3 regions of the Streptomyces sp. NPDC054770 genome follow, and region 1 is predicted to be linked to each of the others. Evidence: riboswitches for the same ligand, from Rfam matches in the RefSeq annotation. Region 1 holds a riboswitch; each other region holds the start of a gene.
The links. A riboswitch is a leader RNA that binds a small molecule or an ion and turns the genes downstream of it on or off. The one in region 1 is predicted to bind S-adenosylmethionine.

Region 1 (5,368 bases):
CCTACGGCACCGGAGAGGCCCTCGCGACCGCCCAGCGGGCGTATTTCCGGCACTGGGGGGTGGTCCCCGCCGACCTGTTCGACGGTCCGGCGCGGGAGGCGCTCACCCCGGCCACGGCGCTGTTCATCCACGGCAGCTGGGTGCACCTGCTCGGCAACATGCTCTTCCTCTTCGTCTTCGGGGCGATGACCGAGGAACGGATGGGCCGCGTCGAGTTCACTCTCTTCTACATCGGCTGCGGCTATCTCGCGCTGCTCGGCTACGCGGCCGCCAACACCACCTCCCAGCAGTCGCTGGTGGGGGCGTCCGGGGCGATCTCGGCGGTCCTCGGAGCGTTCCTGTACCTGTTCCCCAGCGCCCGCGTGACCAGTCTCCTCCCCTTTCTCTTCTTCCTCCCGCTGCGCTTCCCGGCCTGGGTGGTGCTCCCCTTCTGGGCGGCCCTCCAGTGGCTGGCCCTGAACCAGGCCTCCTCCGGCCCCGGCGTGGCCTACCTCGCCCACCTGGTCGGCTTCGGACTCGGCTTCGGCTACGCGTGGGTGCGGTACGGCCGTACGACTAAAGTGAGATCCGCCCCAGCTCCGGCACCCGAGGGAGAGAACCAGCCGTGATCACCGCGATCGTCCTCATCAAGACCAGCGTGGACCGGATCCCCGAGATCGCGGAACGGATCGCCGCGCTGGAGAGCGTCAGCGAGGTCTTCTCCGTCACCGGCACCTACGACCTGATCGCCATGGTCCGGGTGAAGCAGCACGAGGATCTCGCCGAGGTCATCCCCGGCTCCATCAGCAAGATCCCCGGCGTGGAGGCCACGGACACGCACGTCGCGTTCCGCACGTACTCCCAGCACGACCTGGAGGCGGCGTTCGCCATCGGCCTGGACAGCTGAACCGAGCGGTCCGGGCCGGGCGGCGTCAGTGCCGCAGGGCCGGTGCGCCGGCGGGCGTACGCCGCGCGGCGCTGCGGTAGGCCGAGATACCCAGGGCGAGCAGCCAGTAGCTGAGGAACGCCCCCATCAGGGCGGTGGTGCCCCAGCCGTTCGCCGCGTAGAAGTGCGCGGGGTCGTTGCCGAAGAACACGGACGGCACGAAGGCCAGGTTGACCGCCGCCAGGGTGCAGGCGGAGCGGCCGGTCCAGCGCGGCAGCAGGCCGGTGCGCGAGATCCCGTGACCCACCGCGGTCAGGCAGAGGGCGAGCATCAGGCGGCTGATCGCCCCGTAGAGGATGTACGTGCCGCTGACCGCGACGGTCGGGTCGATCGGATGGTCCGCGGCGATGACCGCACCGCCTTCCAGCCCGCTGGAGACCAGCGTGACCGTCGCGTAGACCAGTCCGGTCGCGAAGGCCATCGAGCCGATCCATTCGCGGGCCGGGTCGGCCCGTTTGACCAGTTCACGGAAGGCCGTCACGAACACGACGACGAACGCCAGTCCGACGATCTGGAGCAGCAACCTGGTCAGGACGTTCGAGTCCGGCGGCGAACCGGAGTAGACGAAGTAGAGCGGTACGTCGACGATGAAGGCGGCCGCGGCGGTGATGGCGGCGAGGCCGGTCAGGCGCCTCGCGAGGGTCTCGTTCATGGGTGTGTCCCCCGGTTCCCGGTGTCGGATTCCTCGTCGGCCCGTTGCCGACTACCTGAATCCTGGCGTTCACGACGCTTCCCGTCGCTGGGCCTGGACACCGGACCCGGGGGTGGTCCTGCCGACACCCCCCCGCGGGTGGGTCAGCTCACCGCCGGGACACAGCGGCCGTCCTCCGTGCGGTACGACCACTTCGCGCCGTCGGTCACCAGTTCCCGCACCGCCGTCACGAAGCGCTCCACGTGCTCGTCCGGCGTGCCCGCGCCGAAGCTCACCCGGATGGCGTTCAGGGACTTCTCGCCCGGTGCCGCCTCCGGCGCCCCGCACTCGCCCTGGGTCTGCGGGTCGGAGCCCAGCAGGGTCCTGACCAGCGGGTGGGCACAGAAGAGGCCGTCGCGGACGCCGATGCCGTACTCGGCGGAGAGGGCGGCGGCGAAGTGGGAGCTGTTCCAGCCGTCGACCACGAAGCTGATCACTCCGACGCGCGGGGCGTCGTCGCCGAAGAGGGAGAGGACCCGGACCTCGGGAACCTCGGCCAGCCCGGCCCGCACCTTCTCGATCAGGTGCTGCTCGCGGGCGACCAGGGTGTCGAAGCCGGCCTCGGTGAGCGCCTTGCAGGCGGAGGCGATGGAGTAGGCGCCGATGACGTTCGGGGAGCCCGCCTCGTGCCGCGCCGCGCTCTCGTGCCACTCCACGGCCACTCCCCCGTCCTCCCGCCGGGTGACCTTGCGGCTGGCGCCGCCGCCCGCGAGGTAGGGCTCGGCGGCCTGCAGCCAGTCGGCGCGGCCGGCCAGGACGCCGGAGCCGAAGGGGGCGTAGAGCTTGTGGCCGGAGAAGGCGACCCAGTCGACGTCCAGGTCCCGGACGGACACGGGGTGGTGCGGGGCCAGCTGGGCGGCGTCCAGGACGATCCGGGCACCGTGCGCGTGCGCGGCGGCCGCCAGCTCCCGTACCGGCCACAGCTCGCCGGTGACGTTGGAGGCGCCGGTGACGCAGACCAGGGCCGGGCCGTAGGGGTCGCGGTCGGCGAGAGCACGCTCCAGGGTCTCGACGGCCTGCCGCGGGGTGCGGGGCGCGTTGAGGTAGGTGACCCGGGCGTCCTTCCAGGGGAGCAGGCTCGCGTGGTGCTCGGTCTCGAAGACGAAGACCTGGCAGTCGGCGGGGACGGCGGCGGCGAGCAGGTTGAGGGAGTCGGTGGTGGAGCGGGTGAAGATCAGCTGGTCGTCGGGGCGGCAGTCGAGGAACTCGGCGACGGTGTTCCGGGCGTTCTCGAAGAGGTCGGTCGACAGCTGGGAGAGGTAGCCGGCACCGCGGTGGACGCTGCCGTAGTAGGGCGCGTACGCCGCCACGTCGTCCCAGACCCGCTGGAGGGCGGGGGCGCTGGCCGCGTAGTCGAGGGCGGCGTAGGTGACCTCGCCGCCGGTGACGAGCGGGACGGTGACATCCCGGCCCAGAACGGGCAGTGGGGCACAAAGGGACTGGGCGGCGGCAGCGGTGGTGACAGACATGGCGAACTCCTGTGAGAGCTGAGCGAAATCGCCGGGCCGGACGGACGGTGCGTCGACGGCACGGGGAAAGGTGAAAGGGGTGTGCGGAGGCGGGGCTCGACGCCCTATCGCATTCGCTTGCTCACAGAGGACTCCCTCGACGACCAGGACCCCTGGGCTGTGCCTGCTCGAAGAAGCGTGAGGGGTCCGCGCTTGCCGTAGACCTCGCTGCCTACGACCTGGTCTTCACCCGGGGCACCCCGCCACGGACGGAGGGTTGCCGGACAGTCGGCCGGGGCCTCATGACTGTCACTCATGACCTGGGAAGAAACGTAAGTGAAGTGATCGCCGCCGCGCAACTCCTGTCCGGATGACGGAACACCGCCAGAAACCGACGCCGGCTCGGCACCGCCGGGAAGGCCGTGTGCGGTTGCGCGCCGTTGCGGCGGAAAATCACGACCGCCCAACGGAAGAGACCGGCAGAGGACGCGACGGAAAGAGGAAGCGGCGACGGCTCCCGCGCGAAGTGGGGCACCGCCGGGAAGGCCGGTGTTGTTGCTCGCCGTTGCGGCGGAGAAGAAGGTGATGCCGGTCCGAATTCATCGGCACCGACGCCGGACTCCTCTTTCCGCCGCAACGGCGATCGGCCACGACGGCGTAGTCCGGCGGTGCCGTACCGTGCCTGAGCCCGCCGACCGCGGCCCCTACCTGTTCGTCGCCGCCGCCCAGCGCTCCAGCGCCCGCTTGGCGGCGCCCGAGTCGATCGACTCCGCCGCCTTGGCCATGCCCGTCCGGAGCTGTTCGGCCAGGGTCCCCGTGCCGGGGTCAAGGGCCACCAGGGCCGCCGCCGAGTTCAGCAGGACCGCGTCCCGTACCGGGCCCGGCTCGCCGTCCAGGAGGCGGCGGGCGACCTCCGCGTTGTACGACGGGTCGCCGCCCCGCAGCGCCTCCACGGGGACCAGGTCGATGCCGGCGTCGCGGGGGTCGAAGGTCTCCTCCGTGACCTTGCCGTCGCGGACGATCCAGACGTGGGACGTGGCCGTCGTCGTGAGTTCGTCGAGGCCGTCGTCGCCGCGGAAGACCAGGGAGGAGTTGCCGCGTTCCGCGAAGACGCCCGCCACGACCGGGGCCATGCGCGGGTCCGCGACGCCCACGGCCTGGGCGCGCACCCGCGCGGGGTTGGTCAGCGGGCCGAGGATGTTGAAGACCGTGCGGATGCCCAGCTGGCCGCGCGCGGCGCCCGCGTAGCGCAGCGCCGGGTGGAACTTGATGGCGAAGCAGAAGGTGATGCCGGCCTCCTCGGCGACCTCGGCGACCCGCTGCGGGGTCAGGTCGAGGTTGACGCCGAGCTTCTCCAGGACGTCCGAGGCCCCGGACGCGGAGGAGGCCGCGCGGTTGCCGTGCTTGACGACCTTCGCCCCGGTGCCGGCCACCACCAGCGCCGACATCGTGGAGATGTTGACCGTCTTCGCGCCGTCCCCGCCGGTGCCGACGATGTCGACCGTGCGGCCCGGCACCTCGATGACGTTGGCGTGGTCGTACATCGTGCGGACGAGACCGTTGATCTCCTCGACCGTCTCGCCCTTCGCCCGCAGGGCGACGACGAAGCCCGCGATCTGGGCGTCGGTCGCCTGGCCGCGCATGATCTGGTCCATCGCCCAGGCGGTCGCGTCGGCGCTCTGGTCCTGGCCGTACAGCAGCGCGTTCAGTACCTCGGGCCAGGAACGGCCCGCCGCGATGTCGCCTCCAGCGGGGGTCACAGCGCTCATAAGGCCGCTCCTGATCGTCGTCATCGTCGTCGAATTCGCCGTACGCGAATTAACCGGTTTTCCCAGGGCCCACCCTATCCAGCTCCGGGCACCGCAAAGGGCCCCCGTCCGTACACCGGACGGGGGCCCTTCGGCTGTGGCGTGGCGACGCCTTCGATCAGTGGTGGCCGTGGCCGCTCGTGATCTCCTTGTACTCCTCGACGGTGGGCTTCGGGATCTGGTTGTCCTCGCCGTAGTAGGCGTTGCTCAGCTTGGCGCGGAGCTTCTCGGAGCCCTTGATCTTGCGCTCGACACCGTTCTCGTCGACCGCCGGGCCGACCTGGGCCGGCTCGTACTGGTGGTGCGCCGTGAGGGTGTGCAGCTGCTCCTGCGAGAGCGGCTCGTGGACCTCGATGAACTCACCGTGCGGCAGCCGCTTGATGATGCCGGTCTCGCGGCCGTGCAGCACCTTTTCGCGGTCGCGGCGCTGGAGGCCGAGGCAGATGCGCTTGGTCGCGATGAACGCGATCACGGGTCCGGCGAAGAAGAAGATCCG
Region 2 (5,368 bases), on a different contig from region 1:
GGGCGGCTCTCCTTCGGCTGGTTCACGCGGTGACTTCGGCGACGTAGGGGCGGTTCTCCCGCCGGGCCGCGAGCTGCTCGGGGCGCCCGAAGACCCGCAGGTACTCCTCGACGTTGCCACTGGCACGCTCCCACACCGACACGGGTTCGAAGTCGGAGCGCCATCCGGGTCGGCGGAGGCCGGCAGGTGTTCCAGCACCGTGTCCAGGCCCGGGTGGACGAACACCGCGGAGGAACGGCGTGTCACCGTGCCGCCGGTCACCACGCGGTGCCGTCCGGGGCGCAGCCTGCCGTCCGGGGTACCGTCGGGACGCCGGCTCTGCAGGCCCGCGTAGTCGCCCTCCTGGTGGAGCACGGTGAGCGCGGAGCTGTCGGCGTGTTCCAGGAGGAGAAGCTTCTCGTCGTCGGAGACGCCGTCGTACGGCCACTTGGGGTAGTTGTTGACGACCGTTGTCGTGTAGACGTCGTCGCCGAGCGGGAAGGTCTCCGCGGGCACGTCCAGCACGCGTGCGTACAGGCCGAGGACGCGGCGGGCGACGTCCACGAACGCGTCCTGGTGTGACGGTCAGTCATGGGGCCTTCCGTCGGTGGACGGTTCGCGTGACGGCTGGTGATCGGTGGCGGGCGGGCAGCCGGCCGGCGCCGCCGCGGACGTCGACGCGGACCGGAAGCCGGGCGGTACGGGAGGCAGGGTCGACACGGGCGGTACGACCGACACGGGCGGTACGACCGACACGGGCGGTACGACCGACACGGGCGGTACGACCGACGCGGCCGCCACGGGCGACGCGGCAGACGCAGCCGGGGCCGGCGTCGAGCGTGATCTCCGCGTCAGCCACAGCGTCACGCCGAGCGCGGCCAGCACGGCGGTGGCCGCGCCCACGGCCAGCCCCCAGCGCACCCCCGCGTGCTGGGAGACCCAGCCGATGACGGGGGCACCGACCGGACTGCCGCCCATGGAGATCACCGTGTAGACCGCCATCACCCGGCCCCGCATGGCGTCACTCACCTCCGACTGGACGAAGGCGCTCACCGCCGTGTTCAGCGTCATCAGCGTGAAGCCGGCGGGCAGCAGCAGGGCGAGGAAGGCGGGGTACGTGGGCATGACCGCCGCCAGTGCCTCGAAGCCGCCGAACAGCAGCGCGCCGGCCACGACCGTCCGTACCCGGGGCGAGACACCGCGGGTCGCGGCGACCGTCCCGGCGACGGTGCCGACGGCCAGTGCGGTGTTCATGAGACCGAGTCCCCGGGAACCGACGTCGAAGACGCGCCCGGCGAACAGGGTCAGCGTGGTGGGGAAGTTGACCGCGAAGGTGGCGGTCAGGCCGAAGACGGTGAACACGCCGACGAGTTCGGGCCGGGCCGCCACATAGCGCAGCCCCTCCGCGCCCGCCCCGGTCCACGGCGGCCGGGAGACGGCGCGCGTCTCCCGGGCCGCCCGCGCCCGTGGCCGGATCGAAAGCAGACCCGCGAGGACGACGGTGAAGGACACCGCGTTGAGGGCGAAGACCCAGCCGGTGCCGATCGCCCCGATCAGCACACCGGCGATCGCCGGACCGATCAGGCGGGCGGCGTTCAGGGACAGGATGTTCAGACCCGCGGCCTTCGGGATCAGTGCCCGTCCGACCAGCTCGGTGACGAAGGACAGGCGTGCCGGGTTCTCCACCGTGAACACGCAGCCCAGTCCGAAGGACAGGACGTACAGCAGCCACAGCGCGGCATGGCCGGAGAACACGATGACCGTCAGGAGCAGTGCCTGGCCCGCGTACAGCGTCTGCGTCCACAGCAGCAGGGTCCGGCGGTCGTGGCGGTCGGCAAGGACCCCACCCCACAGGCCGAACAGCAGCACGGGGGCGAACTGCAGCCCGGCGACCCAGCCGAGCGCGGTTCCGCTGTGGGTGAGCGTCAGGACGAACCAGTCCAGCGCGACGCCCTGCATGGCGCTGCCGATGTTGGACACCAGGCCGGTGCTCCAGTAGATCCGGTAGTCACGGACCCGCAGCGCGGCGAACGCCCCTGTCGGAGCGGTGCTGTTGACGGCCATGCCTCTCTTTCCGGCAAGTCACGACGAGTTGGGACGCACAGGGGCGGGAACGGCCGCACGGCGACGGCGTGTGCGCGGCTGGAGAAGGGTGAAGGGAGCGCGAGTGGTCAGCGACAGGTCTGGTCGAACTGATCGGCGCGGCGGCCCGCCCAGAACGGGTCCAGCCGCACGGTGCGTGCCTGACCTGCGGTCTCCATGGCCGGATCAAAGCACACGGCACAAGGTGCGTCCACCATGCGTCCCGGCATTGACGTACGACAAAACCGGTCCGTACGATCGCCAACGGCATTGAGTGTCAGCGTCAAGCCCTGGCTCGTTGACCGGCAACCCTCCCACGCGGTGGGGTGCTCCAGGTGAAAGCCCGGCGGGGTCAGCGACGACTCCCGCAAGCGCGTGGCCCCGTGACCGGGGCCGGAGAAGGGAGGACCGGTATGCGGCACAGCGACGATCCGGCTGTCTCCCTCGCCGACGCCTCGGCGTACTCCCGGCTCTCGCGTCGGCGCCACATCGATCTGAAGCGCTCGACCAGCTGCCTCTGTCGGGTCTGACCGGCCCGGCTGCCGCCGGTTGACCCCCTGTCACCGGCCACGGCCCCTTCGCGCCGCCCTTCCCCCGCGCCACCGGTTCCCGGTGCCGTCTGCCTGCCACCCCCTTGTCTCTGCACAGCGCCACCCCGGCCGGTTCCGATCCGGCCGGGGCCGCACGCCCCTGCACGGCCGTGCCTCGCTGCCCCGTAGCCCGGCACCCCGTGCCGGGTGACACGAGTAGGAGAACTCCCTCCGTGACTGCACTCCCGGATTTCAGACCCTCCCGATGGGCGCCCCTGGCCGCGCTCCTGACCACCAGCGTCCTGCTGACCGCGTGCGGTTCGGGCGACGACGGCTCCGGCGGCAAAAGCGGCCCGGCGAAGTCCGGCGGCACCCTGACCTTCGCGGTGGGCTCCGACTCCGGCTGCGTGGATCCGCAGCAGGTCGCCAGCAACGAGACCATCTACTCGGTGCGCCAGATCGTGGACTCCCTGACCGACCAGGACCCGAAGACCGGCAAGATCGTGCCGTGGCTCGCCAAGAGCTGGGACATCAGCGCCGACGCGACGACGTTCACTTTCCACCTGCGCCCGGGGGTCACCTTCAGCGACGGGTCGAAGCTGACCGCGCAGGTGGTCAAGGACAACTTCGACGCGGTGCCGAACCTCGGCGCCCTGGGCACCCTCGCCGAGGGCTATCTGAGCGGCGTCAAGAGCACCACCGTGGTCGACCCGCTCACCGTCAAGGTGACCTTCAAGCAGCCCAACGCCCAGTTCCTGCAGGCGACTTCGACCCACTCGCTGGGCATCGAGTCCTCGGCGAGCGTCAAGAAGACCCCGCAGCAGAAGTGCAGCGACGGGGTGGTCGGGTCCGGGCCGTTCGTGCTCAAGCAGTACGTGCAGAACCAGTCGATCACCCTGGACAAGCGCACCGGATACGACTGGGGCTCCTCGCTGTGGTCGAAGAAGGGCGAGGCCTACCTGGACAAGCTGGTGTTCAAGGTCGTGCCCGAGGCCGGGGTGCGGGCCGGCAGCCTCCAGTCCGGGCAGGTGGACGTGATCAGCAGCGTCGGCAAGGCCAACGAGGCGGCGCTCAAGGGCGGCCAGGTCGCCCTGCAGAACCGGGCCAACCCCGGTGTGGTGTTCGGTCTGGGGCTGAACAACTCGCGGCCCCTGCTGAAGGACGCGAAGGTGCGCCAGGCGATCCTGGCCGCCGTCGACCGCAAGCAGATCGCCGACACCGTCTTCCCCACCGGCACCCAGCCGGCGACCAGCGTCCTGGCGCACACCACGCCCGACTACACCGACCTCTCCACTGACCTCGCCTTCGACGCGGCCAAGGCCAAGTCCCTGCTGGACGAGGCCGGTTGGCAGGCGAGCGGCGACGGCATCCGCACCAAAGCCGGCAAGAAGCTGAGCCTGACCATCACCTGGTTCCCCAACGCGGCCACCAACCAGCCCGCGCTGGAGCTGGTCCAGCAGCAGCTCAAGGCCGTCGGGATCGACGTGGTGCTCAAGCAGCTCCCGGTCACCCAGTTCGCCACCACGCTCCAGTCGGGTGACTTCGACGTGGTGTGGGGGAACGCGACCCGCGCCGACCCGGACATCCTGCGCAGCTCCTTCTCCACCCGGCTGGCCAACTTCTACCGCTTTCCCGCCAGTTCGCTGGACACGGCCCTTGCCGCGCAGGCCGCGACCCCGGACACCGCGAAGCGCAGACAACTGGTCGCCGAGGCACAGCGGTTGATCGTGCGGAACGCGTACAACGTGCCGGTGGTGGAGCTCCAGACCCAGCTCGGCGTCTCGAACAAGGTGCACGACCTGACATTCGACTCCGGCAGCCGCGTCCAGCTGCACGACACCTGGATCGGCTAGCGGATGCGCCGCTATGTGATCAAAAGGCTGGCGCAGGCGGTCGGAGTGCTGTGGGCGGCCTACACCGTGTCGTTCCTGGTCCTGGACTTCCTGCCCGGTGACCCGGTCTCCGCGATGGCCGGGGCCGGAATGGACTCGGGTCAGACGGATCCGGCCCAACTCGCCAGGCTGCGGCACGAGTACGGCTTCGACAAGCCGGTGCTGGTCCAGTACGCCGAGTATCTGGGCCGGGCGGTGCGCGGGGACTTCGGCGACGCCGTCTCCACGGGCCGCCCGGTGACCGCCACGCTGGCCGACGCGCTGCCGCAGACACTCCAGCTGACCGGTGCGGCGCTGCTGCTGGCGGTGCTCCTCGGCGGCGGGCTCGCGGTGGCGGCGACGTACACCTCGCGGCGGTGGCTGCGGCAACTGCTGCTGTCGCTGCCCCCGTTGGGGGTGTCGGTCCCGACGTTCTGGGTGGGACTGCTGCTGGTCGAGGCGTTCTCGTTCAAGCTGCACTGGTTCCCGGCGTTCGGCAACGACGGGCTGCGCGGCCTGGTGCTGCCGGCCCTGACACTGGCGGTGCCGACCGGCGCGCAGGTCGCCCAGGTGCTGGCCAAGAGCCTGCTGACCGCGCTGGACCAGGCCTATGTGGAGACCGCGCGGGCCAAGGGCGCCGGCCGGTGGCGGGTGCATCTGCGGCACGCGCTGCGGAACGCCTCGCTGCCCGCGCTGACGGTCGTCGGCCTGCTGGTCGGGCAGCTGATCGCCGGTTCGGTGGTGGTGGAGACGGTGTTCTCCCGCGACGGTCTGGGCCGGGTGACCGCGGAGGCGGTCACCACCCAGGACATCCCGCTGGTCCAGGGGGTGGTGGTGTTCGGCGCGCTGATCTTCGTGGCGACGAACCTGCTCGTCGACCTGGTCTATCCGCTGCTGGACCCGCGG
Region 3 (5,368 bases), on a different contig from region 1:
GGACCACGTCGGGCGCCCGGTCGCGGTAGGCGGCCGCCACCATGCCCAGCGGGACGCCGATGACCAGGGCCACCAGGAGTGCGTAGCAGGCGAGTTCGACGGTCGCGGCGCCGTATGTGCCGAGGACACGCGTCACCGGCTGGTTGTCGGTGACCGTACGGCCGAAGTCGCCGGTGGCCAGCGAGCGCAGGTAGTCCAGGTACTGGGTGAGCAACGGCCGGTCGTAGCCCGCCTGGTGGAGCTTGGCCTGGAGCTGGTCCGGGGTGAGCCGGTCGCCGAAGGCGGCGCTGATCGGGTCGCCGGTCAGCCGCATCAGGAAGAAGACCAGACTGACCAGGATCAGCACGGTGGGGATGATGAGGAGGAAGCGGACCACCAGGTATCGGGCGAACCCGTACCCGGCGGCGCCGTCGGCCGGGGTGGCGACGGCGCCGGGGGTCTCCTGCGTCAGAGTGCTCACTTTTTCGAGAGTCCCGCCCAGCGGAACTGGTACCTCGCGTCCAGCTCGGCCGGCACCCCGCTGACGTCGCTGCGGGTGACGATGGCGGTGGACCCCTGGAGCAGCGGCAGCAGCGGCACCTGCGCGGCGGCCCTGTCCTGCGCCTGCTTCAGGAGCCCGGTCCGCTTCGTGGCGTCCGTCTCGGTCTCCTCCTTCTTGATCAGCGCACGCACGGCGGGGTCGTCGTAGCCGTTGGCGACCCAGCTGTTGGCCGAGTAGAAGGGCGAGAGGTAGTTGTCGGCGTCGAGGTAGTCGGCGTACCAGCCGAGCTGGTACAGCGGGTAGAGGTGCTTGACGCGGTCCTTGCCGTACTGGGTCCACTCGGTCGACTGGAGGTTCACCTTGAACAGCCCGGTGGCCTCCAACTGGGTCTTGACCAGCGCGTACTCGTCGGCCGAGGAAGACCCGTAGTGGTCGCTGTTGTACTGCAGGTTGAGCGTCACCGGGGTGCTCACCTTCGCCGCCTTCAGCCGGGCCGCCGCGGCGGCCTTGTCGGGGCCGCCCTTCTTGTCGCCGTAGAGCGACTTGAAGGAGGGGGTGGCGCCGGTCAGGCCGTCCGGGACGGAGCTGTAGAGCGGCTGGTAGGTGTTCTTGTAGACCTGCTGGGCGAGTTGGGACCGGTCGACGGAGTCCGCGACCGCCTGCCGGACGGCGAGGGCCTTCTTCGCGTCGGCGTTCTTCGTCCTGGTGCCGTAGGGCTGGGTGGCGAGGTCGAAGACGATGTAGCGGATGCCGTTGCCGGAGCCGGTGTGGACCTTGACGTCCTTCTGCTTGCCGAGGTCGTCCAGGTCGGCGGTGGTGAGCGTGCGGTAGACGGCGTCGATGGTGCCCTGCTGGACGTCGAGCTTCAGATTGCTTGCGTCCGTGTAGTACTTCAGCTGGATGTTCTCGGTCTTCGGCGCGCCCAGCTGCCCCTTGTACTCCGCGTTGGCGGTGAAGGACACCAGTGAGTTCTTGTCGTAGCTCTTGATGCCGTACGGCCCGTTCCACGGCTTGGCCGCGACGATCGCCTTGTCGTCGAGGATCTTGTCCGCGGGGAACACCTGCTCGTCCACGATGTAGCCGGCGGCCGTGGACAGCACCTGCGGGAACAGCGTGTCGTCGGCCGACTTGAGGGTGAAGACGACCGTGGTCGGGTCCGGGGCGGCGACCGAGGCGAGGTTGTACAGCAGCGACGACGGGCCGTTCTCGTCGGCGATCTTCAGGTCCCGGTCGAAGCTGAACTTGACGTCCGAGGAGGTCAGTTCATGCCCGTTGGCGAACTTCAGGCCCTTCTTCAGCGTGACCGTGTACTCCTTGGGCCCGGTCGGCCTGATCCCGGTGGCCAGGTCGGGGGAGACGTCCGCGGAGCCGTTCTGCTGGTTGAGCAGGGTCGCGTAGACCTCGCTCTCGATGGTGCCGGAGCCCGCGTCCCACGCCCCGGCCGGGTCGAGGCTGGCGACCTGGTCGGTGGTACCGACGGTGATCGCCGAGCCGGAGCTCGCGGTGCTTCCGTCCTTGCTGCTGGTGCAGGCGGTCAGCGCGACCAGGAACGCCGTGCCGAGGGATATCGCGCCGAGGCCGGGGCGAAGGGGTCTGGACGGCGTCGGACCGGTGTGGAATGCCATCAGGAGTCTCTACTTCCGCATCAGGGGTGCGTGAGGCAGCCGTGGCGCGAGGCTGCGCCATGGCGTGCGAGGGTCACGTGAGAAACAGGGGGGAGCGGGTCACACGGACGAGCGGCAGATGTGCCGACCCGGGGAGGGCGGGATCAGCCCTGACACAGACAGCTGGACACCAGCAGCAGGTCGACATGGAGCCGGGAACACAGCATCAGGGCCTTGGCCATGCCGTCCTCCCGGGTTCTGGCCCGCCTCGGGGCCGATGTGAGCGCACTTGCAGAAAGAAGAGATCCGCCGAGCCGTCACCTGGGGCACCCCGCTGCGTCGAGGGTTGCCGTCCGGCCAGCCAGGGCTTGATCACCGGAACTCGTAGCTCGCGCTCACCGTAGATCGGCTGTTCTCCCGGCGTCAACATGCCCAGGGGCACACGGAGGTGACTTTATGTCAGTGATGTTTCGTCCAGCGGGGGTCACGCGCCGCCTCTGCCTTCTCGACGGTGTTCTTCCGCCCCATTGTGTTGAGCCTTGCACCCCCTTACTGTTCGACTTTGCCCGAGTCTGTTTGGTGTTGATTGCTCAGTCGGTCTGGAGGCCGCGGTGCGGAGTGATCGGATCGGTTCAGAGGCTGCGAGACCCGGTGGCGGCCGGTGGTGGCGGCCCGTTCTCGCGGCGGCGGCGACCATCGCCCTGGCCGCGGGCGTGATCGCGCCGGCCGCGGCGCAGGACATCGGCACGCAGGCGTCCGCCGCCGCGGCCACCGCCGCCCCGCAGACGCACACGGTGAGTCTGGACGGCTACTCGTTCCTCGTCGACGGCAAACGCACCTACCTGTGGTCCGGCGAGTTCCACTACTTCCGGCTGCCGAGCCAGGACCTGTGGCGCGACATCTTCCAGAAGATGAAGGCCGCAGGATTCAACTCCACCTCGCTGTACTTCGACTGGGGATACCACTCGCCGAAACCCGGTGTGTACGACTTCACCGGGGTGCGGGACGTCGACAAGCTCCTCGACATGGCCCAGGAGGCCGGGCTCTACGTCATCGCCCGCCCGGCGCCGTACATCAACGCGGAGGTCGACAGCGGCGGCCTGCCCGGCTGGCTGACCACCAAGGCCGGCAACAACCGCAGCGACGACCCGCGGTTCCTGAAGTACGCGGACGAGTGGCTGACGCAGATCGATCGGATCATCGCCCGCCACCAACTGACCAACGGCACCGGGTCGGTCATCGCCTACCAGGTCGAGAACGAGTACTACAACGGCTCGGCCGCCGGCCGCTCCTACATGCAGCACCTGGAGGACAAGGCCCGCGCCGACGGCATCACGGTCCCGCTGACCGGCAACAACAACGGCACCTTCAACTCCGGCACCGGCGCCCTCGACGTCGACGGCCCGGACTCCTACCCGCAGGGCTTCAACTGCTCGAACCCCTCGAAGTGGAACGGCGTCCCCGACATCAGCTACGACCACCCGGCCGGAAAACCGCTGTACTCACCGGAGTTCCAGGGCGGCGCCTTCGATCCCTGGGGCGGACCGGGCTACGACAAGTGCGCCCAGCTGATCAACGACCAGTTCGCCGACGTCTTCTACAAACAGAACATCGCCGTCGGCACCACCGCGCAGAGCTTCTACATGACGTACGGCGGCACCAACTGGGGCTGGCTGGGCATGCCGGAGAACTACACGTCGTACGACTACGGGGCCGCGATCCGGGAGACCCGCCAGCTCGACCCGAAGTACTACGAGGACAAGCTGATCGGGTACTTCACCCAGTCCGTCGCCCCGCTGACCAAGACCGAGGCGATCAGGGCCACCCCGCCGGACGACTCCGCGGTCGTCGACACCGCCCGGATGAACCCCGACACCAGGACCCAGTTCCACGTCCTGCGGCACGGCAACTCCACGTCCACCGCGGTCGACAGGACACACATCGCCCTGGACTTCAACGCCCAGCCGGCCGCGGACACCACCTACACCTGGGACGACCCCGACTCCGCGCTGCAGTACACCGGTTCGTGGTCGCACGTGGCCAACACCAGCTATACCGGCGGCGACTACAAGCACACCGAGTCGTTCTCGAAAACGGCCGGTGACTCGCTCACCGTCCCCTTCGACGGCACCGCGATCCGCTGGATCGGCTCCAAGACGGGCAACCACGGCTACGCCGACGTCTACCTCGACGGCACCAAGGAAGCCACGGTCGACGACTCCGGCAGCGAGAACCAGGCGGTGCTCTTCCAGAAGACCGGCCTGACACCGGGCGCGCACACCCTGAAGATCGTCGTCGACGGGAACCACGGTTCGGCCTCGACGGACAACTACGTGGCCGTCGACGCCATCGACGTACCGACCGGCGACTCGGCCTCGGAGCCGACCTACCCGGTCGTGCCCCAGCAGCCCGGCACCGCGATCACCCTCGACGGCCGCGACTCGCACGTGATCGTCGCCAACTACCGGCTCGGTGACACCCAGTTGCAGTACTCGACGTCGGAGATCATGACCAGCGCGACGATCGGGAACCGGGACGTCGCCGTCCTCTACGGCGACAAGGACAGCGACGGCGAAACCGTCCTGCGCTACACATCCGAGCCCACCGTGACCGCCACCGGCGGCGCGGTCACGACCACCTGGGACGCGGCCACCGGGGACCTGCGGCTGAACTACACCCACCAGGGCCTGATCCGCATCAGCATCAGCGGCGCCGGACAGCGCCCGCTCCTGCTGCTCGTCGGCGACAAGGCCACGGCGGAGACCTTCTGGCGCCAGGACACGGCCACCGGCCCGGTACTCGTCCGCGGCACCCACCTGCTGCGCACGGCCACCAGCCTGGACGGCGGCCACACCGTGGCACTCACCGGCGACAACGCCGACGACAAGAACGTCGAGGTGTTCACCTCCGCCGACCGCGTCACCTGGAACGGCAGAACGGTACGCACCCAGGCCACCGACACGGCGAGCCGCACCGGGACGATCCCGGTGGCCGCCCCGATCGACCTGCCGACGCTGACGAACTGGAAGCACGCCGACGAATCCCCCGAGTCGGCCGCCGGTTTCGACGACTCAAGCTGGCAGGTGGCCGACAAGACGACCACCAACAGTGTCTCCGGCACCAACTCCCTGCCGGTGCTCTACGCGGACGACTACGGCTTCCACACCGGCAACACCTGGTACCGCGGCCGCTTCCGCACCACCGGCAAGGAGACCGGCGTCCACCTGGTCTCGGACTCCGGCGGAGACGCGCAGGCGTTCTCGGCCTGGCTCAACGGCACCTT

Region 2: it holds a riboswitch for S-adenosylmethionine, as region 1 does, so the genes downstream of both, ACWGKQ_RS29615 (putative leader peptide) here and ACWGKQ_RS43720 (aminotransferase class V-fold PLP-dependent enzyme) in region 1, are expected to answer to the same signal.
Region 3: it holds a riboswitch for S-adenosylmethionine, as region 1 does, so the genes downstream of both, ACWGKQ_RS29510 (ABC transporter substrate-binding protein) here and ACWGKQ_RS43720 (aminotransferase class V-fold PLP-dependent enzyme) in region 1, are expected to answer to the same signal.

What each region holds. Positions count from the first base shown of each region.
Region 1 covers NZ_JBSHBL010000087.1:14,237-19,604, reverse strand. The annotation lists gene ACWGKQ_RS43735 (rhomboid family intramembrane serine protease) at 1-608, shown strand, start outside; gene ACWGKQ_RS43730 (Lrp/AsnC family transcriptional regulator) at 605-886, shown strand; gene ACWGKQ_RS43725 (hypothetical protein) at 912-1,577, opposite strand; gene ACWGKQ_RS43720 (aminotransferase class V-fold PLP-dependent enzyme) at 1,721-3,085, opposite strand; SAM riboswitch class IV at 3,269-3,385, opposite strand; gene trpD (anthranilate phosphoribosyltransferase) at 3,769-4,833, opposite strand; gene qcrB (cytochrome bc1 complex cytochrome b subunit) at 4,991-5,368, opposite strand, start outside.
Region 2 covers NZ_JBSHBL010000039.1:33,181-38,548, forward strand. The annotation lists gene ACWGKQ_RS29610 (MFS transporter) at 565-2,043, opposite strand; SAM riboswitch class IV at 2,328-2,441, shown strand; gene ACWGKQ_RS29615 (putative leader peptide) at 2,475-2,591, shown strand; gene ACWGKQ_RS29620 (ABC transporter substrate-binding protein) at 2,825-4,444, shown strand; gene ACWGKQ_RS29625 (ABC transporter permease) at 4,448-5,368, shown strand, end outside.
Region 3 covers NZ_JBSHBL010000039.1:7,165-12,532, reverse strand. The annotation lists gene ACWGKQ_RS29515 (ABC transporter permease) at 1-460, opposite strand, end outside; gene ACWGKQ_RS29510 (ABC transporter substrate-binding protein) at 457-2,106, opposite strand; SAM riboswitch class IV at 2,366-2,475, opposite strand; gene ACWGKQ_RS29505 (beta-galactosidase) at 2,697-5,368, shown strand, end outside.